DNA from 3 places in the Shewanella sp. 8A genome. Region 1 is predicted to be linked to each of the others. Evidence: predicted binding sites of a transcription regulator. Region 1 holds the regulator's gene; each other region holds the start of a gene.
What was found. Region 1 encodes sigma-54, which starts transcription at its own class of promoters, with help from an activator protein. Its sites were predicted from a motif close to GTTGGCACGNNNNTNGNNT; they were not measured.
Positions count from the first base shown of each region.

Region 1 (9,851 bases):
AGGGCTTGCTTGAATCGCTAATTTATCCACTTTTCCTCACTACTAGCTGTTGAAAATTTTCTCGCGTTTCCATTGAGTCGGCGTGAAAGTTTTAATCGTTAATGCATGTAACTCACCGCTGGCGATATAACTCATCAGGGGTGCATAAATGGCTTGTTGTTGTTTTACACGGCTCATGCCGTCAAAACATTCACCGACGGCGATCACTTTGTAGTGGCTGCCATCGGAGCTGGCGTGCACTTCATCGAGTGCTAACGCGTCACGTAAAATCTGTTCTATTAAGCTGCATTCCATGAAATTCGGTACCTTTTCAATTCGCTTCTTCGGTGAAGAAGGATTGTAAATCATATAAATCGATTAATTTTTTTAACTGCTCCGATGCCGAGCACAGCTTCAGTGGCGTGCCATGCTGGCGCACTAACGCCAGCAAAAATGCCACACCAGCACTGTCGCTGTACTCCAGTTCGGCGAGCGACAACATTTGGGTATCTTGGCTTAACAGGCTTTGCCTTTGCGGCCATAGCACGACCACTTGCTCCTGTGATAAACGCCCTTTTAGGTGGCAAATGTTACCCTGTTGCACAAATTCAACCACGGCGCTTACTTCCCTGCTTTAGGCTTTTTAGTCACTTTGTCTTTGGTGCGCTCTTCCAGCATCTTAATCACTGAATCAATCCCCTGTTGGCGGATAAGGTTCGAGATTTCAGATTGCTTAGAGGACAGCAAACTCACGCCTTCAGCGACTAGGTCAAACGCCTTCCAAGAGTCATCCTTGAGGCGACGAACTTTAAACAACAGCTTTATCGGCGGACGACCCGCTTCGATAATCTGTACGTTTACATCGACAATCTTCTCATTGCTGAAATCACTACCAGGCGAAAACTCCACTTTTTGGTTAGTGTATTCGGTAAAAGCTTGGGCATAGGTTGAAACTAAGTAGCCTTCAAAAGCATCGACGAAACGATTGCGCTGATCTTCAGTCGACTCTTTTAAATACTGACCTAACACTTTGTAAGAGGCGTATTTATAGTCGATGTAAGGCATTAATTCTTCACGCACAATCACCTTAAGATGATCCGCATCGGCGTCAATCAACGCCTTGTCTTTGTGGAACCGATCGAAGGTTTTGTTGGCAACAGATTTCACCATGGCATAAGGATCCATAGTGTTAACCTGAGCGTCATCCGCCAGTGCGGTCGTTGCGGTAAACATCCATACTAACGGCAGTAATAAGCGCGATAAGCGTTTAAACATAGCGGTAACCCCTATTTATCCTTTGAACCCATACTATATAAGAACTGACCAATCAGATCTTCTAACACTAATGCTGAGCGAGTATCGTCAATTTTGTCGCCATCCTTAAGCATACTCACGTCATCATCGACAAAGCCCGGTGTTAATCCGAGGAACTGCTCACCGAGCAAACCTGAAGTTAAAATAGCTAAGCTACTGGTTTCAGGAAATTTATCGAAACGCTTGTCCATCACAATCGTCACCACAGCCACCAGTTTGACTGGGTCTAAATCAATCTTACTCACGCGGCCAACCACGACGCCGCCAACCTTGACCGGAGAGCGAACCTTCAAGCCACCGATATTGGTGAAGTTGGCGGTGAGGGTATAGCTACTGTCGCTGGTCTGCACTTCGATATTGGCGACTTTAAACACCAACACCAAAAAGGCCGCTAAGCCCGTTAAGAGAAACACACCCACTAATAATTCAATTTTTCGTGTCAACATGCTCAGTTACCACTCTGTTAATCCGTCGATCTGTATCCTTGGCGCTGCAATCCGTTAGCGGCCAAACATCAGGGCTGTTAGTAAAAAGTCCAATGCCAGTACGGCGAGGCTCGATTGCACCACAGTTGAAGTAGTTGCACGGCTGATCCCTTCTGGATTCGGCACCACTTGATAGCCGCGGTATAAGGCAATCCAAGTCACCACCACGGCAAATACGCCACTCTTAATCAGGCAGTTAACTATGTCTTGGCGCCATTCTACCGAGGCTTGCAGAATCGACCAGAAGGCACCACCATCGATCCCCTTCCATTCCACGCCCACTAAATGGCCGCCATAAATACCTACCGCAGTAAACATCAGCGCCAACAACGGCATGCTTATTACACCCGCCCAAAAGCGTGGCGCAATGATTTGCCGCAGTGGGTCAATCGCCATCATCTCTAAGCTGGATAACTGCTCGGTACTCTTCATCAGACCGATTTCGGCGGTGAGTGCCGAACCTGCGCGGCCAGCAAATAACAAGGCTGTAACCACGGGGCCAAGTTCACGCAGTAAACTTAAGGCCACCATCGGGCCTAAGCTCTCCTCAGTACCGAAACCGACTAAGATGTTGTAGCCCTGCAGCGCCAACACCATGCCGATAAACAGGCCGGAGACCACAATAATGACCATAGATTGTACGCCGACCACATAGATTTGGCGCACTAATAATGGAAAACCTTTACGCACCCGAGGCCAACGAACAATCGCGCCCCACAGCATCAGGCCTGCACGGCCAAAACCGAGCACTAACTCGATAGCGCTGCGGCCAAGGTCGGCAATACTATCTAATAACTTCACTTGCCAACTCCTTTTGCCAATAATTCTTGCTGGTAATCCTTTGCCGGATAATGGAACGGCACAGGGCCATCTGGCGCACCTTGAATAAACTGCTTGAGCTGCGGATTATCCGCATGCTTTAACTCTTCAGGCGTGCCATGGGCAATAACTTTTTTATCTGCAACCACATACACATAATCTGCAATCCCGAGCACTTCATCCACATCGTGGGACACCACAACCGAGGTTAAATTAAGTGCATCGGAAAGTTCGCGGATAAGCTTAACCAGCACGCCCATAGAAATAGGGTCTTGTCCGGCAAAGGGTTCATCGTACATGACCATTTCTGGCTCAAGGGCTATCGCCCGAGCTAAGGCAGCGCGGCGCTGCATCCCACCGGATAACTCGCTGGGCATCATTTGCGCGGCGCCCCGCAGCCCAACGGCCTCAAGTTTCATCAGCACGATAGTCCGAATAATCTCTTCGGGCAGGCCTGAATGTTCACGTAGCGCAAAGGCAACGTTATCAAAGACGTTGATATCGGTGAATAATGCGCCACTTTGAAACAACATACTCATGCGCTTGCGCAGTTCGAATAATTCGCTACGGCTCGCCGCATGCACATCCTGTCCATCGAACAACACTTGGCCGCTATCGGGCGTTAATTGGCCGCCGATAAGCTTGAGCAAGGTGGTCTTACCTATGCCACTCGGTCCCATAATCGCGGTGACTTTGCCCCTAGGGATAGACAGGCTAATATCTTCATATATGACACGCTGGCCACGGCGAAAGCCCAAATGACGGATCTCAACCAACGGCGTTTGTTCTTGAGTCATGCTTGATTCCGATATTTGAAAAGAGGTGGCCTACGCTTCCTGCCCAGACCAATCGAAGAGCCGCAAATTGTACGTAATTGCGCTTTAACCTACAACAGAATCGACACTATCGTCCTGCGATACTTTCAATTTGCCTCATTTCCAGCGAGAATGCGCCCTAAGTTTTCGCTCTGTGAAGCTAAAGTGTTACTTAATGTTTTCACCTGTGTTGATAAATTAGCAAAATGGTTTTGTAAACGGTCAAGACATAAGCTAATTGATACAAAGATAATGTGAGTACAACTTAACTTAAAAACGCTATTGAGTTCTGCAATTAAGCATCAAACTGGCCATCATAGTTACCTTACTCACTGCGGGTGGCAAAAGGGAAATACCAAAGACGATGATATTGCTCAAGGCATTCAATGGCTAAACGATATATTCTGCCCTAATGCCTAGGCGCAGAGCTTAAACAATAGCATGCGACTCAAAGTAACAAGCCGTTAATTTTATCATCTTTATCGCGTACCAAATTGTGCTATTCCAATCCCAGACGGGGCGACAAAGACAATGCAAGAAGAGAGATAGACATGGTAGACCAATCACAATTGCGCCAGTGGGGCTGTAAAGTCATCGATATTGAAAAATCGGCCCTCGACAATCTTTATCAATATGTCGATTCCGTTGAATTCGCCCAAGCCTGCGAGTTAATCCTCAACTGCACCGGCAAAGTCATCGTGATGGGGATGGGGAAATCTGGCCATATTGGTAATAAAATCTCTGCTACCCTCGCCAGCACTGGCACCCCAGCCTTCTTTGTGCATCCTGGCGAAGCCAGCCATGGCGACTTAGGCGTACTCTCTGATAATGATATTATCCTCGCCATTTCAAACTCGGGTGAATCGAGCGAAATCCTTGCGCTGATGCCCGTTATCCAACGTAAAGCCATTCCCGTGATTGCCATGACGGGCAAACCTGAGTCCACGATGGCACGTTTGGCCAAAATTCATTTATGTATTGAAGTGCCTGAAGAAGCCTGTCCGCTCGGGCTTGCGCCAACCTCGAGCACCACCGCAACCTTAGTGATGGGTGATGCGATGGCCATTGCGCTGCTGCAAGCCAAAGGCTTTACTCGGGAAGACTTTGCAATGTCTCACCCAGGCGGTGCCCTAGGACGTAAGCTGCTGCTTAAAGTCAGCAACGTGATGCACAGTGGCGATGATTTACCACTGGTTAAACACGATATTTGCATCACCGATGCCCTGTATGAAATCTCCAAGAAGGGCCTAGGCATGACGGCGGTGATCGATGAACAAAACAAACTCGTGGGTATTTTTACCGACGGCGACCTACGCCGCGTTATCGATGCCCAAGTCAACCTACGCACCACGCCTATCGCCGATGTGATGACGCGAAACTGTGTCACAATTACTGAAAACGTCTTGGCAGCGCAGGCGCTGCAAGTGATGGATTCCAAAAATATCAACGGCCTGATAGTGATAGATAAAGACAATCATCCTGTCGGTGCGCTCAATATGCTCGATATGGTTAAAGCGGGAGTCATTTAATGCCACAGCAAGGATTTTACGGCCCGATCAGCGATGATGTGTGGCAAAGAGCGCAAAAAATTAAACTGCTGATCTGCGATGTGGATGGGGTATTTTCTGACGGCCGCATTTATTTAAGCAACTCGGGTGAAGAGCTCAAAGCCTTCCATACCCGCGATGGTTATGGCGTGCGCTCTTTATTGACCAGTGGCTTTAATCTGGCCGTGATAACAGGCCGCCAGTCTAAAATTGTTGAAAACCGCATGACGGCCCTCGGTGTAACCCATATTTATCAAGGTGTGGATAATAAATTTGTCCCCTATGAAGAACTGCTGTCGCTCTACAATGTCACACCAGAAGAAGTTGCCTATATCGGTGATGATATTGTCGACCTGCCAGTGATGAATGTCGTCGGTCTTGCCGTCTGTGTCGCCGATGGACATCCCTATGTGCGCCAACACGCCCATTTTGTGACCCAGTTAAATGGTGGTCATGGTGCGCTCAGAGAGCTGACAGATCTGTTACTTCTGAGTCAAAACAAATTTACCTCAGCCCATGGGATGAGCATATGAGTCGTGTGACCCTCGCCATTATTGCTTTTTTTGGTACTGCACTCGTGCTGTATTGGCAGGTCCAACAAAAACGCGGTGGCGATACCGATAGCAGCCTGAATGATACAGACAGACCCGACTACATTATCGAAGATCTGCGCAGCATCGAGTTTAACGAGCAAGGACAAGTCAATAGTCGCGTCACGGCAAAGCACATGGAACACTATGAGCTTAAAAACCAAACCGACTTTATTCAGCCTGTCTATCTTGTGTATCCCGACCAAGGTAAAGCAAAATGGCAGATCAGAGCCGATCAAGGTCGACTCAACAAAGATACTGGCAAGGTTGTATTAGAAAATAATGTTATTATCGATGCCATCAGCCCTGGTGAACCGATACAAACCTTGTCCACCAGTTTTTTAGAACTCGATCTCAACACAATGATAATGACCTCTGACCGCATCATTTACGTCACAGGGAAAGATTTTAATATTCAAGGGCAAGGCCTTTATGCCGACCTTAACGCGCAGGAAGTGCAATTGACCAGTCAGGTAGTAGGAACCTATGAAGCAAAATAACATATTACTTGCCAGCCTAATGCTAATGATAAGCATGAATGCCTTCGCCAAGATCGGTGACTTACAGCAAGAAGTGAAAATTAAAGCCGTCAGTCAAACTGCGGACATTAAAAACAATCAGATCATTTTCTTCGGTCCCGTTGAAGTTGTTCAAGGCTCAATTAAAATCCATGCGGATCAACTCCGTGCATTTTCTGTCGAAGGCGAAAATAGTAAAGTCTTACTGGCTACAGGAAATCCAGCAACCTACAGCCAAATCCTTGATGATGGCCGCCCTGCATCTGCTAGCGCCAAAGAGATTCGCTATGAAATGGCCACTCGGACGTTGACCCTAACTGGTACAGCGACCCTAGACCAAGCGGGTAGTCAAGTTACAGGCAATTTAATTCGTTACGATATTATTCAGCAAAAACTGATCGCCGAAAGTAGCGGCAATGGTGATGATCGCGTAATTACCATTATTCAACCTGATAATTATCAGGAAGAACTCAAAAATACACCAACAGATAAACCTGTGAAAAAACAGGATTCTAAATGACCCAAATCACCTTAAAAGCACAGAATCTCGCCAAGAGTTATAAAAGCCGCCAGGTTGTCAAAGATGTCAGCCTGACAGTAAAAACGGGTCAAGTCGTCGGTCTACTCGGCCCTAACGGTGCGGGTAAAACCACCACCTTTTACATGGTCGTGGGCTTAGTTAAAAGCGATAAAGGCCATATCTTTATCGACGATGATGATTTAACCGCCGATCCTATGCATCTGCGTGCCCGCAAAGGTATTGGTTACCTACCACAGGAAGCGAGTATCTTTCGTAAATTAACCGTACACGACAACATCATGGCGGTACTGCAAACCCGTAAAGAGCTCAATAGTGACCAGCGCGAAGAAGCACTAGAGCAACTGCTAGAAGAGTTCCATATCACCCATATTCGTGACAGCCAAGGCATGTCCTTATCGGGCGGTGAACGTCGCCGCGTCGAAATTGCCCGCGCCTTAGCGGCCAACCCCAAGTTTATTCTGCTTGATGAGCCCTTTGCGGGCGTTGATCCGATCTCCGTTATCGATATCAAGAAAATTATCGAGCAGCTTAAGAGCCGAGGCCTTGGAGTACTTATCACAGACCACAATGTGCGCGAGACCTTAGACGTCTGTGAACATGCTTACATTGTGAGTCACGGTAATCTTATTGCCGAGGGCACACCCGCAGAGATCTTAGACAATCAGCAAGTTAGGGCTGTGTACTTAGGTGAACAATTCAGGCTATAGTTACTAAAACAAAGCTAATAAGCCTTGAATTTGAGAGCGCTAGGCTCCATCCATATGATATCAAGCGACCTAAACTCACAATAATAACCTAGGGATCAGCGGTAACATGAAAGCGTCACTCCAGCTCAAACTGGGTCAACAGTTAACCATGACGCCACAACTTCAGCAGGCCATTCGCCTGCTGCAACTGTCGTCATTGGAACTGCAACAAGAAATCCAGCAAGCCTTAGACTCTAATCCTCTTCTCGAGCTGGAAGAGGAGCAATTTGACGCGCCTAGCGAACGTAAGCAAGATATCGCCGATACCGACTTTAGCGAAACGACTGCCCAGCCACAGGAACAAGATAATTCCACCGTGGACATTGCCGAGTCGCTGACCAAAGAATCTCTGCCCGAAGAGTTACCCATGGATACCACTTGGGATGAAGTATTTACCGCATCGCCAAACTCAGGTTCTGGCGCCAGCCGTGAAGATGACATGCCCTTCCAAGGGGAAACTAGCGAGGGGTTGTACGAACATTTAGAATGGCAAAAAAACCTCACACCCTTCTCTGAAACCGATTTAGCCATTGCCACCGCGATTATTGATGCCATTGACGATCAAGGTTATCTCACTCAAAGCACTGAAGATATCCTCGAAGCCATGGGCAATCCCGAGATTGAACTCGACGAAGTTGAAGCCGTGCTCAAGCGTATTCAACATTTCGACCCCGTTGGTGTCGCGGCAAGGGATTTAAGCGAATGTTTACTGATCCAGCTATCTCATTTTTCGCCTGATACCCCTCACATCGAAAACGCCCGCATGCTGATCAAAGATCATTTAGATCTGATCGCCGCTCGCGACTTTAGGCTGTTAATGCGTAAGACCAAACTGAAAGAGGACGAGTTAAGGGACAGTATTGCGCTGATCCAAACCTTGAATCCTCGCCCCGGTTTACTCATCACCCCTGTCGATGAAGAATATGTGATCCCCGATGTATCGGTGTCGAAGAAAAACGGCCGTTGGGTGGTCGAATTAAACCCTGACTGCATGCCAAAAATCAACGTAAATCAGCAATATGCAGCAATGGCCCGAAGTTCAAAAAATCAAGCTGATAGCCAATTTATTCGTGGCCATCTGCAAGAGGCTAAATGGTTTATCAAAAGCCTTGAAAGCCGCAACGAAACACTGCTCAAGGTAGCAAACTGCATAGTGCAATACCAACAGGGTTTCTTCGAATATGGTGAAGAAGCCATGAAACCTATGGTCCTAAACGATATCGCCGAGGCGGTAGAGATGCATGAGTCCACCATTTCACGGGTGACCACACAAAAATACATGCATACCCCAAAAGGACTTTTTGAACTAAAATATTTCTTCTCAAGCCACGTCGGGACGGATGATGGCGGTGAGTGCTCATCCACAGCAATCAGAGCTTTCATTAAGAAACTGGTTGCAGCGGAAAACCAGAAAAAACCATTAAGCGACAGCAAGATGGCTCAACTTCTGGCAGAACAGGGAATTAACGTTGCGCGCAGAACCATTGCGAAGTACCGAGAAGCGATGCTTATTCCCCCTTCCAATCAGCGTAAAAGTTTATAGCCTATTGTGAGTATCGGAGGACGTTTCTATGCAAATAAACCTAAGTGGACACCATATCGAGATTACTGAATCGTTACGGGCATATGTTGAGGAAAAGTTTTCAAAACTTGAACGTCATTTCGAACAGATCAATAATGTGCACGTTGTGCTCAATGTTGAGAAAATGCAACAGATTGCCGAAGCGAGAATCAACCTCACCGGTGGTGAAGTCTTCGCGACTTCAGAGCATGCAGATATGTATGCTGCCATAGACGTCCTGATTGATAAACTTGATCGTCAGGTTATTAAACACAAAGAGAAGTTAACAAAACACTAGCAATGGAACTTCGTACCATACTGCGGCCGGAGTGCACAACCTGCGCCACTCCGGGCAGTAAGAAAAAGGTACTGGAACTCATCAGCGACTTAGCCGCTGCCCAGTACCCCACCCTCTCATCTCAAGAGATCTTCGAAAGCCTCGTGGCGCGCGAAAAGATGGGTAGCACAGGTATAGGTAACGGTATCGCCATTCCACATGGTCGATTAACCGATATAACACAACCCATAGCGATATTGATAAAATGTGAGGAGCCGATAGCCTTTGATGCTATCGATAAACAACCCGTCGATATTTTATTTGCACTACTCGTGCCTGCCGACCAATGTCAGCAGCACCTAAGTACCTTGTCATGCATGGCTGAAAAGCTCAGTGACAAGCAAATATTAAAACAATTGCGCAAGACGCATGATGAAACGGAACTCTATCAGGTAATCATTGGATGAAACTGGTCATAGTGTCAGGGCGTTCAGGCTCAGGCAAATCGGTCGCACTTAGAGTGCTTGAAGATCTCGGCTACTATTGTGTCGATAATTTGCCTTTGCCTTTGATTGGCAGTTTGCTTGAACAGCTCAAAGGCAGTAACGATCTCGTTGCTATCAGTGTTGACGTGCGCAATTTACCAGAGCAAGACAAAG
Region 1 is NZ_JAMDJP010000021.1:6,037-15,887, reverse strand. Features, by position in the region: gene murA (UDP-N-acetylglucosamine 1-carboxyvinyltransferase) at 1-30, opposite strand, end outside; gene M0413_RS15665 (BolA family protein) at 43-294, opposite strand; gene M0413_RS15660 (STAS domain-containing protein) at 311-595, opposite strand; gene M0413_RS15655 (MlaC/ttg2D family ABC transporter substrate-binding protein) at 601-1,254, opposite strand; gene mlaD (outer membrane lipid asymmetry maintenance protein MlaD) at 1,266-1,739, opposite strand; gene mlaE (lipid asymmetry maintenance ABC transporter permease subunit MlaE) at 1,794-2,579, opposite strand; gene mlaF (phospholipid ABC transporter ATP-binding protein MlaF) at 2,576-3,394, opposite strand; gene M0413_RS15635 (KpsF/GutQ family sugar-phosphate isomerase) at 3,964-4,941, shown strand; gene kdsC (3-deoxy-manno-octulosonate-8-phosphatase KdsC) at 4,941-5,492, shown strand; gene lptC (LPS export ABC transporter periplasmic protein LptC) at 5,489-6,049, shown strand; gene lptA (lipopolysaccharide transport periplasmic protein LptA) at 6,036-6,587, shown strand; gene lptB (LPS export ABC transporter ATP-binding protein) at 6,584-7,315, shown strand; gene M0413_RS15610 (RNA polymerase factor sigma-54) at 7,422-8,897, shown strand; gene hpf (ribosome hibernation promoting factor) at 8,926-9,213, shown strand; gene ptsN (PTS IIA-like nitrogen regulatory protein PtsN) at 9,216-9,659, shown strand; gene rapZ (RNase adapter RapZ) at 9,656-9,851, shown strand, end outside.

Region 2 (9,851 bases), on a different contig from region 1:
CAACTGTTACAAAACCAGCAATTGGCCCGCGAGGCGCACTTAGCCTTTTTACAGAGCCGTGAGCAAGGGCTCAAACTGGCCGATGCGCTGTTAAAAGCGCAATTATCCCAGACGACACAAATGGGTTCTGTTGCACCCCATGTAGCCACCAGCGCCAATGCAGCTCCCATTGCGACGCAGCAAGCGGTATCAGTCCCAGAACTAAAACCAGAGTTAAAACCAGAGTTAAAACCTGATCACGCGAATGTCGCACCCTATACGCCACCCATTCCTGCGGCTAAGCCCTGCATTTGGAACTATCAAGATCTAGTGGAATATGCCGAGGGCGACATTGCCAAGGTCTTTGGCGCCGATTACGCCATTATCGACAGCTACGCACGGCGCGTGCGCCTGCCGACCTCGGATTATCTGCTGGTCTCGCGGGTGACCAAACTCAACGCACAAATGAACCGCTATCAACCGAGCACTATGACCACAGAGTACGACATTCCCGTGGATGCACCCTTCTTGGTTGATGGCCAAATTCCTTGGGCGGTGGCGGTCGAATCGGGTCAGTGCGATTTAATGCTGATCAGCTACTTAGGTATCGATTTTGAAAACAAAGGCGAGCGCGTCTATCGCTTGCTCGACTGCACCCTCACCTTCCTTGGGGATCTGCCCCGCGGTGGCGACACCCTGCGCTACGATATCTCCATCAACCACTTTGCCCGCAATGGCGATACCCTGCTGTTTTTCTTCTCCTACGAATGTTTCGTGGGCGATAAGCTGATCCTAAAAATGGACGGCGGCTGCGCGGGATTCTTTACCGATAAAGAACTGGCCGATGGCAAAGGGGTGATCCGCACCGAGGCCGAAATTAAGGCGCGCGAGCAGGCACAAATTGCACTGGCCAATGAGTATGGGCGAAACGGCAATAAGCCACGCTTCGCACCGCTACTTAACTGCGCACAAACGACCTTTAGCTACGGCCAAATCCATCGCCTGCTGAGCGCAGACATTGGCGGCTGTTTTGGCGGTGAACATGCGGCTCATCAGGCGAAGTTTGGCCTCCAGCCATCACTGTGCTTCGCCTCGGAAAAATTCCTGATGATCGAGCAAGTCAGTAAGCTCGACGTGCATGGCGGCGCATGGGGCTTAGGCTTGATTGAAGGTCACAAGCAATTAGCCCCCGACCATTGGTATTTCCCCTGCCATTTCAAGGGCGACCAAGTGATGGCAGGCTCCCTCATGGCCGAAGGTTGTGGTCAGTTACTGCAATTCTTTATGTTGCATATTGGTATGCACCTTGGTGTCACAAACGGTCGTTTCCAACCCCTTGAAAACGCATCGCAAAAAGTACGCTGCCGCGGTCAGGTATTGCCACAATCTGGCACGCTCACCTATCGGATGGAAGTCACCGAAATTGGCATGAGCCCTCGCCCCTATGCCAAGGCGAATATCGATATTCTGCTAAATGGCAAAGTGGTGGTGGATTTCCAAAACCTCGGGGTGATGATTAAAGAAGAAGCGGATTGCACCCGCTATTCGCAAAGCCATTCTTCACTGGGCAGATCTTCGCAAAGCAGTTCTTCACAGAGTAATGATGCCCAAGCAGCAAATATCGGCAATCCAGCGGAACAAGCGCCGCTGATGGCACAAATTCCAGATGTTTCAGCTCCCGTAAATAAAGGCGTTGTGCCGCTTAAGCATGTGAGCGCGCCGATTGCGCCAGCAGGCTCTAAGTACGCCAACCGCGTGCCCGACACCCTGCCGTTTACGCCTTACCATTTGTTTGAGTTTGCCACTGGCGATATTGAAAACTGCTTCGGCCCCGATTTTAGTATTTACCGTGGCTTAATCCCGCCACGCACGCCCTGTGGCGATCTGCAACTCACTACCCGCGTGGTAGCCATTGACGGCAAACGTGGCGAGCTGAAAAAGCCATCCTCCTGTATTGCCGAGTATGAAGTGCCCAGCAACGCGTGGTATTACGCTAAAAACAGCCACCCGAGTGTGATGCCTTACTCTGTGCTGATGGAAATCTCATTGCAGCCCAATGGCTTTATCTCGGGTTATATGGGCACGACCTTAGGCTTCCCAGGGCAGGAGTTATTCTTCCGCAACCTCGACGGCAGTGGCAAGTTACTGCGCGAAGTGGATTTACGCAGTAAGACCATAGTCAACGATTCGCGCCTGCTGTCCACTGTGATTGCTGGCAGCAATATCATTCAAAACTTTAGTTTCGAACTGAGCTGCGATGGCGAGCCCTTCTACCGCGGTAATGCGGTTTTCGGTTACTTTAAGGCCGATGCGCTTAAAAACCAGTTGGGTATCGACAATGGTAAAATCACCCAAGCCTGGCACCTTGAGCACGGTATTAAAGCCGACAGCCAAATCAACCTGTTAGATAAAAACGGCCGCAGTTTCGTGGCGCCCCAGGGCAAGCCACACTACCGCCTCGCGGGTGGGCAGCTGAACTTTATCGACAAAGCTGAGATTGTAAAAACTGGCGGTAAGAAGGGACTGGGATACTTGTACGCCGAGCGCACTATTGACCCAAGCGATTGGTTCTTCCAGTTCCATTTCCATCAGGACCCGGTAATGCCAGGCTCCCTCGGCGTCGAGGCTATTATCGAATTACTGCAAACCTATGCCATCGACCAAGACCTAGGCGCAGGCTTCAATAATCCGAAATTTGGCCAAATTCTGTCAGAAATTAAATGGAAGTATCGCGGTCAAATTAATCCATTAAACAAACAGATGTCGCTGGATGTGCATATCACCAGCATTGAAGATAAAGACGGTAAACGCATCATCAAGGGCGATGCCAACCTGAGTAAGGACGGCCTGCGCATTTATGAGGTGACCGATATTGCTATCTGCATCGAAGAGGCATAGCGCGAGCGACTACATTGCAGCATTAACAACAGTTAGCTTAAGAACAATTGGCTTCAGAAGCATAGACTGCCGCAGTGCAAGGGAATAACCCCACTGCGGCAAACAAATTCAGGCCCCAAACACGCAAAAGTGAACCGCCCAAATGACAAATACTACACTCGATAATAATAAGCTCAGTCCTTGGCCATGGCAGGTTGATGAAGCCGCCATCAGTTTCGATATCGATTCTCTTGGCAAAAAGCTTAAAGATCTCAATCAAGCCTGTTACTTAGTCAATCATGCCGAGAAAGGCCTAGGCATTGCCCAAAGCGCCGAGGTGGTCGGTCTTGCTGAACCACAATCCAGCAATGGGTTGCATCTGGTGAGTGCCTTCGCCCCCGCCCTTGGCACCCAAAGCTTAGGCGACAGCAATTTTCGCCGCGTGCATGGGGTAAAATACGCCTACTACGCGGGCGCCATGGCTAACGGTATCGCCTCGGAAGAGTTAGTTATCGCCTTAGGTCAAGCGGGCATTTTGTGCTCCTTTGGCGCGGCGGGGTTAATTCCATCGCGCGTGGAAGCGGCGATTAAACGCATTCAAGCAGCATTGCCCAATGGCCCCTACGCCTTTAACCTCATTCACAGCCCGAGCGAGCCAGCGCTTGAGCGTGGCAGTGTCGAACTCTTCCTTAAGCATCAAGTGCGTACGGTTGAGGCCTCGGCCTTCTTGGGCTTAACGCCGCAAATCGTCTATTACCGCGCCGCAGGCCTGAGTCGCGATGCCAACGGCGAGATTGTGATTGGCAATAAAGTGATTGCTAAAATCAGCCGCACCGAGGTGGCCACCAAGTTTATGGAGCCTGCCCCCGTTAAGATGCTGCAACAATTAGTAAACGAAGGGCTTATCAGCGAAGATCAAATGTTGATGGCGCAATCTGTGCCTATGGCCGATGACATTACCGCCGAAGCAGACTCTGGCGGCCACACCGACAATCGTCCTCTGGTCACGTTATTGCCGACCATTTTGGTGCTCAAAGAGACCATTCAAGCCAAGTACCAATACAAGACACCGATCCGTGTGGGCGCAGGAGGTGGTATCGGCACGCCCGATGCGGCGCTGGCGACCTTCAATATGGGCGCGGCCTATATTGTCACTGGCTCAATTAACCAAGCCTGTGTTGAGGCGGGAGCCAGCGAACATACCCGTAAGTTACTCGCCACCACTGAAATGGCCGATGTAACTATGGCGCCCGCCGCCGATATGTTTGAAATGGGCGTTAAGTTACAAGTAGTTAAGCGCGGCACCCTATTCCCAATGCGCGCTAACAAACTCTACGAGATTTACACCCGCTACGACTCGATTGAGGCGATTCCGGCAGAGGAAAGACAAAAGCTGGAAGAGCAAGTGTTTCGCGCCTCATTAGATGAAATTTGGGCAGGTACTGTGGCGCACTTTAATGAACGCGATCCTAAGCAAATTGAACGCGCGCTGGATAACCCAAAACGCAAAATGGCACTGATTTTCCGTTGGTATTTGGGTCTTTCGAGCCGCTGGTCGAATACGGGTGAAGTTGGCCGCGAAATGGATTACCAAATCTGGGCTGGTCCCGCCCTCGGCGCCTTTAATGCCTGGGCTAAAGGCAGTTATTTGGATGATTACCGCGAGCGCAACGCGGTGGATTTGGCGAAACATTTAATGCAAGGCGCGGCCTATCAAGCACGGATTAACCTGTTGTTATCCCAAGGGGTAAGTATTCCAGTCAGCTTGCAACGCTGGAAACCACTACAACGCTGCTAATTCGCTTTGCTAAATCGTATTGAGCTGGTTAAGTGAACACTTAACCAGCTTTTTTACATTCAATTTTTGGGCTTAAAACCGATTGGAGTTCCGTTTCCGCTCTGCATTGTCACTTCAGTGGCACGCCGTAAACCCATCCTAGGGGCTCATCGGAAAAATCCATTTTTCCGATGGCCTACTCTGTCACAGAACGTAGCGCGACAATCCTCGCCTGCAAGCTTTGGCGTTTAATGGAGCTAAATCGATATGAAATGAATCTATCTGTCATATGATTATGAATAACATCAAGCCTAGCTTTTTGTTAAGTACCTAAGCTTTTTATGAATTAGAATCCTAAAAAACTTAATTACATAACCCCATATACTCATAAGTCAGATCTTGCACCTCGTTTTTATCTGTGAAGCATCCATATCCTGAATAGCCACGTATAGGCGTCCGCAAGCGACAAATTTTCCCACCGCCCTCATCTAGAACACCTACCCAATGGCCATATATTTCATCATTAGACAGAGGAGTTTGTGTAGTGGCTTGAGTTTTGTTTAGTTCAAAAAATTGCACTAGGCATGGATCAACCTTATCCCCATAAAATCGCACTGAATTATCACTACCTGATGGTGTGAAAAGGTCACTAATTGAAACACCTCCAGCATAAGAAAGATCTGGCTCTAATTCAAAAATAAAACTTATATTTTTATTCCCTTCCCTATAATATTCACCTACATATGAAACACTAAAAGTTAGTCTATTATCTGGAGCAACACGGTAATCATTTTTGTCATAAATCACATGCACAAATATTTTTCTAGCATTACTATGATTAAAAATAATATCAACATCAGTAAGCTCTAGATTCAGCCCTGTCAGATCTTTATCCTTAAAGTCACCAACAAACTGCGTCCAAGTTAGATCCTTTAAACTTGCCTTCATTAAAGCACCAAGCTCATTTAACACTCGTTGTTTATAATCTTTTGATGTAAAAAAATCAGTTGGGAAAGATGACATACTACACTGGGCATTTTTATTATAATCAAACTTTTGATCAAACTTTGCAGATGGCGTTTTCTTATTTAAATTGCTGTTATCATATTCTCCAGCATAAGTCACAATTGATTTCGAACTAAGTTGAATGAATGAATTATCAATTTGATAAAATATGTCTAAATCATTCTTCTCACCTTGTGTTAATGGTAATGACTTTATCTCACTGCCACCCAATTTCCCCGTGGATTGGACAATAAACTTGCTTGCAATTTTTGCAGTGGGATTTACTACAATCATTTTTTCATTTTGCTTATAACAACCCTTTTCGTCTTGAGAAGCCCCTCCTTTTGATGTTGTAAAATTACAGTTATTCGAAAGAGCCTCTTTTTTCACTAAGCTAATAAAATCTGCATTGCTACAATTATGACATACGTATGCTGCAGTCTTTGAGGTTATGGAACCATATGAAAAAAAGCTGATAAGCGGAAAAATTAAAAAAACACCATGAAAAAACTTTAACATCCTCATTTACAATTTCGTCCAAACTCTATTAAAGATATAATATTGCCATGTAGCCTTAGTACATAAAATACATCATTAGTATAAAAATCACGACCACTGTGAAGATGAAACATTATCTTTTAAAAAATAAATGTAGAATCTTTAATTCACCTACAAATTGCTCTTGCTTTAAATGACTTGAATGAGAGTTATCAGAACGCGAGACAGTATCCAAGGCAATAAATTGAGTTAATTTAATTCAAGAATGGTATGTTTCGGACGAGATAAGTCATCCCGTAGTGCTTGGGTGGTACTCAGCAGTGATAGTTTTCGAACCAACACCAATAAGTAGCTATCAGCTAAGGTGAAAATTCTGGACAGAAAATATTGCTACCCATTCTAAACCAACAACATCATACCCTCTCGGACTCCTCCAAAGCCATTATGCTGTTTCTCACAATTTTCTAATGGCAACTCTTACCGAATCGCAGGTAAAAATTGCCTATCTCGCTTATATCAGCCAACACTCCCGCCAATACGACATTTAAAAATTACACTAATAATCAGTAAATTAGTCAATAATTTCAAAGTTGGCATTAAGCTCGCAATATCCCCTTTGTGAGTTTATTGCGGGATTGAGTGATAACGGTATGTAAGACGCAACTTAGCACATTCAACTTACTTCACTAGCTCTCAACAACGAACTCCACTAGCTCACTCGACGTAAACATGCAGAGTGAGAGAAGACAGAAAAACCGAAATAAGACAAAGGAGGCGGCTATGTTAGGTTGGACCTTAATGTTTCTGGTTGTGGCCATTATCGCCGGACTGTTTGGATTTACGGGGATCGCTGGCGCCGCAGCGGGGATCGCAAAGATTATTTTCTTCCTATTTATTGTATTACTTGTGATTTCCCTGCTGGTCAATGCCCTTAAGGGCAAGGCACCACGCGCTTAAATTGGATAAAAGGAGAATCAATATGAAACCTATGACCATAATTACCACTGCATTTTTAGCCTTATTATTAACCTTTGGATTGTCAGCCTGTAGCGACAACCACGCCGAGGATGCAGGCGAAAAAATCGATGAAGCCATCACTGATACCGGCAATGCAATTGAAGATGCCTGTGAAGAACTGAAAGAAGGCGTTAAAGCGAAAGATACCCGCTGCTAAAACGGATGACAGCGAGTAGTGAGTCCCACAAACGAGCCTATCAGGATAACCACAGTTCAATTGAGTACCACCGAGCCACTTTATCGCGACAGTCATTGGTTACGATAAAGTGGGTTTCCCTGAGGCTCGCCGTTTATCGATGGAGGAGATGCCAATGCTGAGTAGGATCCACATTAAGTATTTCTACCTGTTCGGAGCGCTGTTATTTGGCTATTTCGCCGTAACGGGGCACTCCCCTATCCTCACCTTTATTTGGGGATGGAGCAGCCTATCCCTCGCCCTTGTCGGCTCGGCCTATTGGTTTAACCTCGCCAGTATTTTTAGAAAACGTCAGGATGGCTCCATCCCTTGGTATATTCGTTGGGGCTTTATTCCGTTTTTATTAGGATGCCGACTCTATAATCTTTGGGCGCGGCGCCGCGATAGCGTACCTTCAATGCAAGCCATTGATAAATATCTATACTTGGGTAGCCGCTTAAGCGCTGCCGATTTACCTAAACTAAATCGTTATGGCATTACCGCCATTTTAGATGTCACCGCCGAATTCGACGGCCTCGATGTGTCCCTGTATGAGGATCATATCGACTATCTGAATATCCCTATTCTTGACCACAGTGTGCCGACTAGCGCCCAATTAAATCAGGCGATTAACTGGTTACACCGTCAAGTACGCGCCCAAAAGCGGGTATTAATCCACTGTGCGCTCGGCCGCGGGCGATCCGTAATGGTGCTGGCCGCTTATCTTGTGTGCCGCCGCACCGAGCTCAGCTTTGCCGAGGTGCTGCAACAGATTAAAAGCATTCGTAAAACCGCAGGGTTAAATCGCTGGCAACTTAAAGCGCTGGAGCAGATGTACACTCAAGGGGAAATCAAACTGCATAAGCGAGCCTGGATTATCGCCAATCCCGTCTCTGGCGCGGGTAAATGGCAGACCCATGGCGAACAAATTTGCACTGAACTGAAACGCTATTTTGAGGTGCAGTTAGCGCTCACCACGCCAGAGATTAGCGCCCAAACCCAAGCGAAAAAAGCCCAGCTTCAGGGCGCCGATATCATCATCGCTTGCGGGGGCGATGGCACAGTCACTGAGGTCGCTGCGGAGATTATCGACACCGATATCACCTTAGGCATTATCCCGTTAGGCACCACCAATGCCCTGTCACACGCCCTCTTTGGTTTAAGCAGTAAGCTGAATGCTGTCTCCCAAGCCCTTGATAATATTATCCAAGGCCAGACACAGACCATAGACACGGCGCGTTGCAATGAGCGACTGGTGTTGCTGCTGGTCGGCATTGGGTTTGAGCAGCAAATGATTGAGTCGGCGAGCCGCGAGCGTAAAAATGCTCTCGGCCAACTCGCCTACCTCGATGGTTTGTGGCGCGCGGTGAACACCAACACCAACCTCGAGTTGCAGCTGACTTTAGATGACCAAGCCCCAATGACAGTGCAAACCCACAGCCTAGTGGTTGCCAATGCCGCGCCTTTTACCAGCTTACTCGCCCAAGGTAAGGGCGAACCCAATATGACCGACGGCTTGTTGGATATCACTTGGTTAGATTCAAATAATGAGCCGAATGAACAGCTTATCAGTTTGGCTGAACTGGCTTTTACCGGCTGGATTAAAGAGGCCGCCAATAGCGACTCTGGAACCTCGGCCAACACAGGCAAAGTGAAACATGCCCACGCGAAAAAGGTGAAGATCAGCAGTCAGCCCCAATGCAAGTATGTGATTGATGGCGAGATTTGTGAGCCGGAGGAACTCAATATTGATATCCTGCCCGCCTCTTTGAAGGTGTTTGTGCCTTATCAAGAATCGACCGAAAATGCTATCGACCCAAAAATCACGTAAATGACACTATCGCGATGTTTATTAAGATAAAAACAGCAAGCGCAATAAGCACTCGCATAAAATTAAATTCACTCACTTTGGGGTGGGATTTTTGAGGACTATTGCTAAAATCCTGAAACTTACAGCCTATCGCTTGCGCGCATTGCTGCAAAACTTGCTGTAATTCCTGCTTGTCAGTGCTGTTAGCCAATTTCAATTGACTCCCTTTAGGCTGCTGCACTTGTAAATAGGCGAGATAGTGATCGACCGTATCTTCCGCTTGGCGGTTACGGTCGAGCTGGTGCCAATGGGTTGTTTGTAGCAGATAGAGTTGCACAGCATTAATATCTGAAAAGGCATAGGCGCGCCAACGCCACAATCCAGGCGACTTCCCATTGAATACACCTTTACCGAGCCACAATTGCTGTCGCTCGGTATCTAACCAAGATTGTTGCCGAACTAACGCTAGCGGCAGTACAGGGAATAACAGAAAAAATGCCACCCAACCAAGCACAAGCCGTAACACGGGCTCGGGTTGTAACCAGGCCGCCCTCGCACAAAGCAATCCAAGCACTAACAAGGCAACGGCAAAAAACCACAGTAGAGGTCGGTACTGGGTACTCAACGCCTTGAGATAAAGCGCACTCTTAGGAGGTTGATTAAGTGTCACTGAACTTGTTCCTTGTTCCAAAAATTATCTCACCATCTCAAAT
Region 2 is NZ_JAMDJP010000001.1:247,923-257,773, reverse strand. Features, by position in the region: gene M0413_RS01120 (hotdog fold thioesterase) at 1-2,877, shown strand, start outside; gene pfaD (eicosapentaenoate synthase subunit PfaD) at 3,020-4,654, shown strand; gene M0413_RS01110 (hypothetical protein) at 4,997-6,157, opposite strand; gene M0413_RS01105 (DUF1328 domain-containing protein) at 6,917-7,093, shown strand; gene M0413_RS01100 (hypothetical protein) at 7,116-7,310, shown strand; gene M0413_RS01095 (YegS/Rv2252/BmrU family lipid kinase) at 7,465-9,159, shown strand; gene M0413_RS01090 (hypothetical protein) at 9,152-9,808, opposite strand.
Region 2: a site for sigma-54 is predicted at 6,726-6,744, ahead of M0413_RS01105 (DUF1328 domain-containing protein). Genes of this name have one in related genera too.

Region 3 (9,851 bases), on a different contig from region 1:
TCAGCAGTTATTGTTGGAGTGTAAAACCACATCCCCAGCGACAAGCACTGCCAACTAACCAGTGTGAACGTCACGCCTTCATCTTATAAAAACGCCCTGAATATTCAGGGCGTTGGATTATTTATTTAGCAGTTGGTGGTAGTGGGACAATTTCAAAGTTGGCATCGAACTGGACTAAGGTCGACATGATTTTACCAAAAGCGGTTTTGTCGCCTTCCAGTTTGGCACTGCCGTTAGCCAGCAAGTCTTTAAGGGGCGTTTTACCGAGTAAAATACCGGTAATATAACGCTTATCAATATAAAGATTAGTATCAGCCTCCATCGGTTTATCAACTTGAATATTGCTTAAATTACCATTGCTTAGCTCTACATAGAGCGTTTCTTTAGTGTCAGGATTAATCACATTAAGCCTTAACAGCCCAAGCTCTGCGGCCTTGATGCTATCGACTTTGACGGCGAGAAAGTCAAACAGGGTTGAGATATCCATTTCACCTAAAATATCAGCTGAGGCTGATTTAGGTGCACCGGGCTGGACTCCTGCGCGTAACTCTTGGGCACCCGTCAGATAAATATTGCGCCAGCCAGCGCCTTCGGCTTGATAACCCAGTTGTTCATAGGTATCGGCAAGTAATTGTCTGGCTTCAGTGTTATTAGGTTCTGCCATCACGACTTTATTGAGTGCGGTGGCCACAAAGCGGTATTCGCCTTGGGCATAGTCGGTTTTGGCATGTTTAAGCACGGCGTTAGCGCCGCCCATATACTCAACAAATTTGGCGGATTCATCCTTTGTGGGTAATGGGTTTAAGTTGGCCGGATTCATATCAAAATAGCCTAAATACATGTTGTACACGGCTTTAGCATTGTGGCTATAAGTGCCGTGATAACCATTGGTGTACCAAGTATCGCGCACGGCTTTAGGGATAGTGGTTTGAATCGCATCGCCAATATCTTGAATACCCACCCCATTATTGGCTAATCGCAGGGTTTGATTATGGACTAGGCCATAGTTATCCCTTTGCATTCTTAAGTAGGCGTTGACATCCGTATTACCAAACACGGGCGCGGAGTGGGCTTCAAACAGTACCTGCGCATCATCACCAAAGCGTGTTAGCAATGCATTGATATCTTTAGACCATTTGATGGCATCCCGTACTTTTGCCCCACGTAAGGTGTAAATGTTGTGCATGCCATGGTAGGTGAGTTCAGCCGTCCATAGGGCCTTCATTGAGGGAATATAGGTGGCCATTTCCGACGCAGCTTCTGTGCCCGAGGCGTCCATAAACACCATTTCGATACCATCGATAGTCAGCGTTTCCCATTTATCTTTGCTGTTAAGGGTGATATCGGGTTTTACATAGGTGACTTCGCCTTTGGATAAGCCTTTGGCAAGTGCGGCATCGACAATGCCTTGCTCATTGCGCTCTAATGTGGCGCCGTATTGATAGGCGGCGCGGCGGCTCATGGCATTTCCTGCGAGGACGTTTTCGTCAACAATTTCTTTGGTGATGTTATGGGAACCATAGACTTTGACGTTTGGAAACATGTCTTTAATGGCGCGGGAACCGCCAAAATGATCTCCATGGCTGTGGGAATAAATCATTGCGACCACAGGTAAATCATTGCCCTCTGGTAAGTGTTTTAGTGCAAATTCAAGGGATTGCTTGGCGGACTCTTTGGTGAGCAATACGTCATACAGGATCCAGCCTGTTTTACCGCGGATAAGGGTTAAGTTGGCTAAGTCGGTGCCGCGCACTTGATAGATGCCGTCGGTGACCTTGTATAAGCCGTTAGACACCATATTCAACTGGGCCTGACGATACAGTGACGGGTTAACTGTGTCAGGAGTTTTATCGCCAATAAAGCTGAAATCGGCCCGTAAAATCGCTGCCGTAGGTTCATCGAGTTCGGCGATAAGATTCTTCGAAAACGCTTCAAAGGCATTTTTATCGGCAAAGTTAAGGGTGGCTGCTGTGGCCTTGTTCACCTCTATGGTTTGTTTGGTAGCAGGCTTGCCTTGATAGTGCAGGCTGATGTGTTCATGCTCGTGTTCAGCGGCGACTGCGCTTAAGGAGAAGCTGGCGAGAATACTGATTGTCATCAAAGATTTTTGCATCATTTTACCTACCGATAAGTGGGATTGTGTCGTTGATGGTTTGAGTATAGCCAGCTTGTATATTTAGATAACTCGAGTTAGCTTGGGTTGTAATATTTATCTTGTGAATGAGTGTTTCCCCTATGCCGACACAAAAGCCGTTAGATTTAAACTTATTACGTGTGTTTATGGTGGTTTATCGTACACGTTCGTTTACCCAAGCGGCGCAGGAGTTAGATTTAACCCAGTCTTCCGTGAGTAATGCCATTGGCCGATTGAGATCATGGGTAGGAGAGTCGCTGTTTACTCGGGTTGGGCGTGGAATTGAACCAACCGCAGTAGCTCGAGAGATGTATCGCAAGTTTGAGCAACCCATGGCCGATATCGAAACCGTATTACTTGGGTTTGAGCATTTTGATCCCCGCTCAAGCCAGCGGCGCTTTTATGTATATGCCAATGAGTCGGTTATTGAAACGCTGCAAGCAGGTGTGCAAGCTTTATTGTTGGATGCGGATATCGAAGTGATTTTTCGTGAGTCGCCGCCACAGGAGGCTGAGTTATATCGTGATATCTTGCTTGAGCGGGTTGCGGTGGCGATCGATATTAAACCCGCTCAGCAAACTTTGCTCTCAAGCAAATTACTCTTTACTGAACGTTTAGTCTGTATTGCCAGTAAGCAGCATCCTCGTATTCATGGAGCCATTACTCATCAACAGTATTTTGAGGAGAAACACGTATTTTTAAATTTGCGGCGTTTTAATTTGACGGCGGGGGATTTGTTTACTGAAGGCGTGTTACCAAGGCGCAGGATGTACAGTGAACAGTCCTCTCTATTAAGTATGTTTGCAACCGTAGGTAAAAGTGAGGCGATAGGTATCGCCCCTTTACGTTATGCCAGTCAATACGCTGAAATGTTTGGCCTACAAATACTACCTATGCCACTAAAAACAAGACCAATTGATTTATATATGGTGTGGAGCAGTAAATATACCCAAAACCCGAGCCATCAATGGTTACGACGTTTATTACTCAGTGCCAGTACCATGACAACAAATGAAAAAGCGCTGGTTCAGGCTCGTAGCGAGTGAATCAGCGCTTTTTGCGTGTTTATCTTATTGTTTTAAGAAGGTATCTATTACTGTCTAGCTAACCTGTGGCTTTCACCAGGATGCTCAAAGTCACTGCGGTAGGGGTTAATGTCTAAGCCGCCACGACGGGTGTAGCGGGCGTATACAGTTAACTTAGCACAGTGACAGTAATGTTTTAGGTCGACAAAAATTCGCTCGACACATTGTTCGTGAAACTCATTATGTTGGCGGAACGAAATCAAATAGCGCAGTAATTTTTCGCGATCGATTTTTGGCCCTTGATAACGGATCATCACACTGCCCCAATCGGGTTGAGAGGTAATTAAGCAGTTTGATTTCAATAGATTAGAATTGAGTGTCTCAGCGACAATCTGTTTTTCATCTGTGCTGTTTTCAAGATAATCAGGATTAAAATCATAATCACTGACTTCAATATCCAGATCGTCAATGCAAGTGCCTGGCAGTTCGACGACACGTTGAATACCAAAACTTTTAGGCTCAATAATCTTAACGTTAACATCGCCTTGGGCACATTCACTTAGATCTTTAACTAAGGTTTTTTGCACCGCATCGAGATTGTCGAATTTGGTTTGATTAAAACTGTTTAAATACAGTTTGAAGGATTTTGACTCGATCAGATTTTGGCTTGCATGACTTAGCTGAATGTCGGCGATAGCCACCATAGGTTTACCCTTTGCATTTAGCCAAGACAGCTCATAGGCCGTCCAGATATCGGCTCCGTGGAAAGGTAAACTCTCCGCAGTCAGGTTGATAGCGTTACGGTTAAGTGAGCGAGGAACCCCTTGCAGCAGCGATGCATCATACTCGGCTTGGTAATCAGTAGCTTTACCTAAAGTTAAGCTCGCAAGTTCTTTTGCATCACTATAGGGATCGTGATTCTGTGTCATCAATACTGTTTCCATGTCAAAATAGGCGCACATTATACCCGAAATTGGATTGTGCTTAAGTGTCTTGTCTGCCTGCTCTCGATAAATTTTTGCAAAACTATCATCAGTCTTACCTATCAACTTTAGGCGAATTACCGCGATATTACCCGCGAGGTGAGCCATCTTTGTGCATTCAAGGAGAGTTTGATGAATCATCCGATGAGGCGGTGAGCTGGTTACCTGTTAAACGTGAACAAGTAGGCAGCTTTGCGAATGTTGAGCATGCACTTGAACTTAAATTATGGCCTGATATCAATTACTTCTATGGTGAGTATTTTGCGGCGCCCGTGCTATTTGATTCACCATGGGGCACAGGAGAATTACTACAGGTATGGAACGAGGCGGATTTTGACGCGTTGCAGCAAAATATTATCGGTCACTTAATGATGAAGCAAAAACTTAAGCAACCGCCCACCTGGTTTATTGGTTTGCTTGATGAGGGCGATAAGATGCTAACGGTGGATAATGCCGATGGTAGTGTATGGGTGGAAATCCCCGGCGAGCTTCCCTCTTCCCAATTGGCGCCGAGTTTAGCGGCGTTTATTGAGGCGTTATCGCCACGTATCGCGCCGCCCGTGAAACATGAAGAATTGCCTATGCCAGCGCTCGAGCATCCTGGGATTTTTGCCAGCTTTAAACGTATGTGGCACAACCTGATTGGTAAGCGTTAAGCGCGTTGAAATGCAGCAAGGCCTAAACATAGTAAACTCGACATGCATCTCTAGCCTGTCGAGTTTACGCTTCAATAAGGCAAGGCTATTGATGGTCCCAAGACAAGTTAGACACTATGCGGCAAGGTTCGCAGCGAAAGTGAAACATATCCAATAATGGCTCATCGAGCTTCCAGGTGTGACTGCCACAACGCGGGCAGGGGCGTGCCAGCTCAGATTGCAGATCCTGCCCCCCGACACGATACAAATAATAGTAAGTGGGAATTTTAGTAAGGTATTCGATTCGACCGCGTAAATCCCAACCTCGTCTAAATAAATCACTGTTTGGGCTCGATAATTCTTCTAGCGCTGCAAACTCTGCCTTAGTGGCGGCCGCCATTTGTAACTCATCACAGGCTTGCCACTCGGTTTGCCAGCGGATAACTCGCTTATGATCGCCATTAAAGGTCGCAGGGATTTGATACAGCGGAATAGGCAATAAGTTATCACCACTACGCAGGGGGGAACACATATGCACATAGCTAGTGTAGAGCAACTGCCAGCTGGGTGGCTCAGTGTTACTGACCTCAGAATTAATATCCTGACCGATAAACTTTTCACGTGGCGCCAGTAGTTTAGCCTCGGTTAATTCCGCCAGCGCTTTTTTCACCCAAGGGCTGTGGTAACGATGGGCCAAACTGTTTTTTTCCGGCGTGAGTAGGCGTACTCGAAATTCGCCCTCATTAAAGGCTACGGCAAATTCGCGGCCGAGGATTTGGCCATTAGCGCGATAGGCTTCGAGTAATTGATTGATGGCACGTTCTGCCGCACTGATGGTGGTATCGGCAAAGCATTCAAAGCGCAATTCGGTGACAAACATTAAGCGGATTTTCCTTGGGATTCGAGTTGACTGACACGTTGTTTCAGCTCGATAAGTTCATTTCTGAGTTGCATGATCTCGTTGTTTTTTAACGCGAGGGCCTGTTCAATGCCTTGTTGCAACTGGGCTAACTGTTGCGCCAATGTGGCGACTGTGAGTGGTGAAGCTTCGGCGGTATGTGTTTCTTCAATCACGGGCTGTGATTGGGCCGCTAAACGTTCCCGCTCGGCTTTAGGTACCGATTTAAATTGCTGTAATCCTTGGATTAATATCGGCATAGGGATTTTGTTACCGACACGGCTTTTTATCAGGGCAAGGCTTGGTGTTTTACCGCTGGCTTCGAGTGCGCAGGCTGCTGCTAACACTTGGTCAATGGGACTCATAATAAGTGAAATTCCTTAATGTATATCGTGTTTTTCACTAACTTACTGTGATGTGGTTATTTTAGTTTTTATAAATCAATGTATTGCTGTTTGGCATTGATTTTGCTTTTTAACAATTTTTATAACAAGTACACAGGAAGTCATAATATGAACGCAAATATTAATCGCAAACTCATCGCGGTCACGTTTTTAGGGTTAGCAAGCTTAGGTCTTAGCGGTTGTGTGGTCAATGTCGGCGATGGTGAATCTAAGTGGGATAGCAGCGAATCTTGGGAAAAAACACAGGATAAAAACCGCACTAATCTGACTAAGCTCAGCCTTGGCATGAGCAAAGACCAAGTGATGACGCTAATGGGAGCAGCAGACTTTAGCGAGTCCTATTTACAACAAAGCGCAGGACAAGCAGACAAAGAAGTGTTGGTCCTCTTTTATCGCACTCAGCACTCCCATAGCGATGGTAAAACCACTAAGGATGAATGTACGCCTGTAGTGTTGAGTAACCATGTTTTAGTCGGTTGGGGCGACACTGCGTATCAAAAGATTTAACCCCAACTGCCCCAAAATATACTTGAAAGCCCTAAAAAATTAGGGCTTTCTTAACTGAGCATCAAGCTGCTCAATCAGTTCGGTCCATTGTGCATCAGCCTCTAACGCTTCGGTGAGAAAACTCTTTTGCGCTTGTGTCCAAAAAGGCGCTTCAGTTAAGTGTATTTGTGCTGCCAGCTTGTGAGTCGCAATAAATTGCGCAATAGCATTGGGTTGGCTCTCTAATCCCAGTTGTTCAAATAGATGGCTTAAATCAATTGGCGTAGTATCCATTCGATCTCTCCCTTGGTTAGCTTTTTATCTAGGTTATGCATCTCTTTAGGAAATGCAATCGATGATTAAAATTTGCACTTTTTGGTTTCCTTGATACATTGATAAAGACTCATAAGAGTGTGATCTAAATCAAGGAATTCTAACAATGGACAATAAAACCTTGGATGAGTATCGTGCCGTTTATCTCACCGCAGAAGATTTACGCTTGGCCGCTTCAATTATCTACAATGCGTATCATGATGATCCCTTTTTCATTAATGCGTTATCCACCGCGGATAAATTTGCCTACGAACAAAAATTACGCGCCGCAATTCGCGAAGAACTCAATACTCTATGGCAACAAAAGCAGGCCTTAATCGGACTTTTCGATGGTGCTCATTTAGTGGGGGTTGCTTGCGTTGTCACCCAAGAAGTGCCACTCGGAGAAGGTCGCTATTGGCACTGGCGGCTCAAAATGTTGCTGGGTACGGGGTGGCAATCGACCCAAGCTATGATGAAAAAGGAATCGATTATTTTGGAACTGTTACCCAGCCAGCGTTGTGGGATTTTGCAATTTATTGCCTTAGCGCCAAACGAGCAAGGTAAAGGGCTGGGCCATCAACTTGTTCAAGCGGTAGTGAGTTGGTGCGATGAGCAGCCAAATCTTGAAGGTATTGGGGTATTCACCTCGCAGGAAGCTCATATGCATTTATTTAAACAACATGATTTTGTTTTCTTGGGTGAATTGACTATTGGTGGTGTGGCTGGGCAATTACTTTTTTATACAGGCCAACAAGATGAATAAACGTTATCGCTCTTTCGCTGAGTTTTATCCTTTCTATCTCTCCCAGCATCAAGACAGTCGTTGTCGGCGGCTACATTTTATTGGAAGTATTCTGGTATTGTTTTTATTAGGGGCTGCATTTATCACTGCCGCATGGTGGTTGTTGATGCTGATCCCGCTTGTGGGATATGGATTTGCTTGGGTTGGTCATTTTGTCTTTGAGCGTAATCGACCTGCGACCTTTCAATATCCTTTGTACAGCTTGATGGGGGATTGGGTGATGTTTGTCCAAATTCTTTTGGGAAAAGTAAAGTATTGAATCTGATATTCCGGTAAGAAGCTGACAAGCGTGTGAGAGATCGCTTACAAAGCCTGTAAGACAATATGTTTTCTTTTTGATTGTTTTATAATCTGTAGTTTTAAAAGTTATTTAATTTCAATTTGTTATAAATTCCACTTTGCTGGTTGAATGAGATTTTCCCGGGTTGTTGTTCTTATGGGGGAACAACAAAGACAGAATTCACGTAGAATTTATCTGTCGCCAAAACACATGGATAGCACGGATTGCAATACAGGCGAAACGGACGCAAGAAGCAACTAATTTAGGTTCTTGGATTTGAACCCCTGGCGGTAGGAAAACTGTCATAAACCAAGGATAGGCTAAGGAGAAGCAGGATAGCTTTGTCAAGGATGATACAGGATATAATACTTGTTAGGACGACAGGTTTCAGGATGATAAAGGACAAGCTTAAGGATTAAGCATGTACTCGGTGCAGGATGTATCGAGTTAAGGGATAAGTATAAGGGTGAACAGCTTGTACTCGTCTATGGAAGGCATTGAGCAGGATGCATTATGGAATGAGTCATAGGATGTGACTGGTGCCGGAATAGGATTTCCGGGTCAAAGGATTGAGTGTTATGGTTAAGCCATAACACAGGGAGGATTAGGGGTACAGGGATGCTGTAGGATGCACGTAAACGCATGGATGGTGCAGGGAGCACAAATAAGCAGGATGGCTTACAGAGAATAAATGGGGCGTACACAGTACGCCCTTTTCTTTTTTGTCTTTTGAAGCTGCAGCTTGTATCTAGGCATCTTATAAATATGGAATTGCAAATCCGTCCAATCACCCAATTCACAGCTCACCAAGATTGTAATATCAACCCGCTTATACATTGATAACAATGCGCAATGATACTTTTGAGTTGCTTGGTTCTTGTGGTTGATACTAACCAAAGTATATGGAACTTGGCGTCGCTTAGAGGCTGTTCATAATTCTGTGTCAAAATGTCCATTTTTATAATTTTAACGGTAGTGGGATAAAAGAGATTGTCGATTATTGCTCCTTTATGCGGCGATTTACGGCTTGGTTGGTTCTGAGTCTTTCTTAGCAAGCAGACTAAATTAGTTGAGAGGATTAAAATTGCCAGTTTCTTTGTGAGATATGTCTCACAAGCATGTAAGTAATTTGTAAGTTTTTTGACTGATAAAAACCGTCATATTCCATCAAATATAGTTTAATCAGTGTGTTAGGTTTTGCTTTTAATTATGTCGTTATTATTGCGGTTTATCTTTTTATTTTAACTAGCGCAAATTTCATCATGACTATCCTAAGATTCATTTGCAGAGGGAGCGAGAGACAACAGGATGTTAGCGGTCAGGATGGCCGGACAGTGTTTAATGGATTAACACTCACGGAATGGTAAGGAAAGACTTTCAGGATGAAAGCGTTACGAACCACGGAAGGATAGACTATCACGGATAGATAGCCTAGTTGCACAGGATTGCGATGGCACAAGGAGTGCAGCAGAAAGGAAGCAACTTAACCTATTTCATGGATGATGCTGGAACCGCTCAGGAAAGAGCAAGCTTGGTAAAAGGAACGCCAAGAAATAGGGATGTACTTGAGTACAGGGAGATATCAAGGATTGAACAGGGATGATGCAGGATGCAAGTTGACGCATGGATGGTGCAGGGAGCACGAAAATAGCGGGATAGCTTAACAAAGTACAGAAGGGCGTGATCTTAGGATCACGCCCTTTCTTTTTGGTATTCATACAGATGATGCAGATATTGAACCGAGCTATGGCTGAGTGTTATCAATATGGCTTGGCGTTATCAATTCAGCTCAAAGGTCAACGGCAGTGGCTTAATGGCACTTGCCCGAGCTACAACTACTTTGGCTCCCACAGCCACCAAATTTACCTTTCGCCGTCGGTGCTTCTTGC
Region 3 is NZ_JAMDJP010000001.1:273,773-283,623, forward strand. Features, by position in the region: gene M0413_RS01145 (hypothetical protein) at 1-58, shown strand, start outside; gene M0413_RS01150 (alkyl/aryl-sulfatase) at 122-2,113, opposite strand; gene M0413_RS01155 (LysR family transcriptional regulator) at 2,236-3,180, shown strand; gene queF (NADPH-dependent 7-cyano-7-deazaguanine reductase QueF) at 3,228-4,088, opposite strand; gene syd (SecY-interacting protein) at 4,148-4,798, shown strand; gene M0413_RS01170 (Zn-ribbon-containing protein) at 4,884-5,657, opposite strand; gene M0413_RS01175 (hypothetical protein) at 5,657-6,040, opposite strand; gene M0413_RS01180 (DUF3192 domain-containing protein) at 6,188-6,586, shown strand; gene M0413_RS01185 (DUF2789 domain-containing protein) at 6,626-6,859, opposite strand; gene M0413_RS01190 (GNAT family N-acetyltransferase) at 7,005-7,643, shown strand; gene M0413_RS01195 (Mpo1-like protein) at 7,636-7,941, shown strand; gene M0413_RS01200 (DUF3301 domain-containing protein) at 9,773-9,851, opposite strand, start outside.
Region 3: a site for sigma-54 is predicted at 6,130-6,148, ahead of M0413_RS01180 (DUF3192 domain-containing protein). Genes of this name have one in related genera too.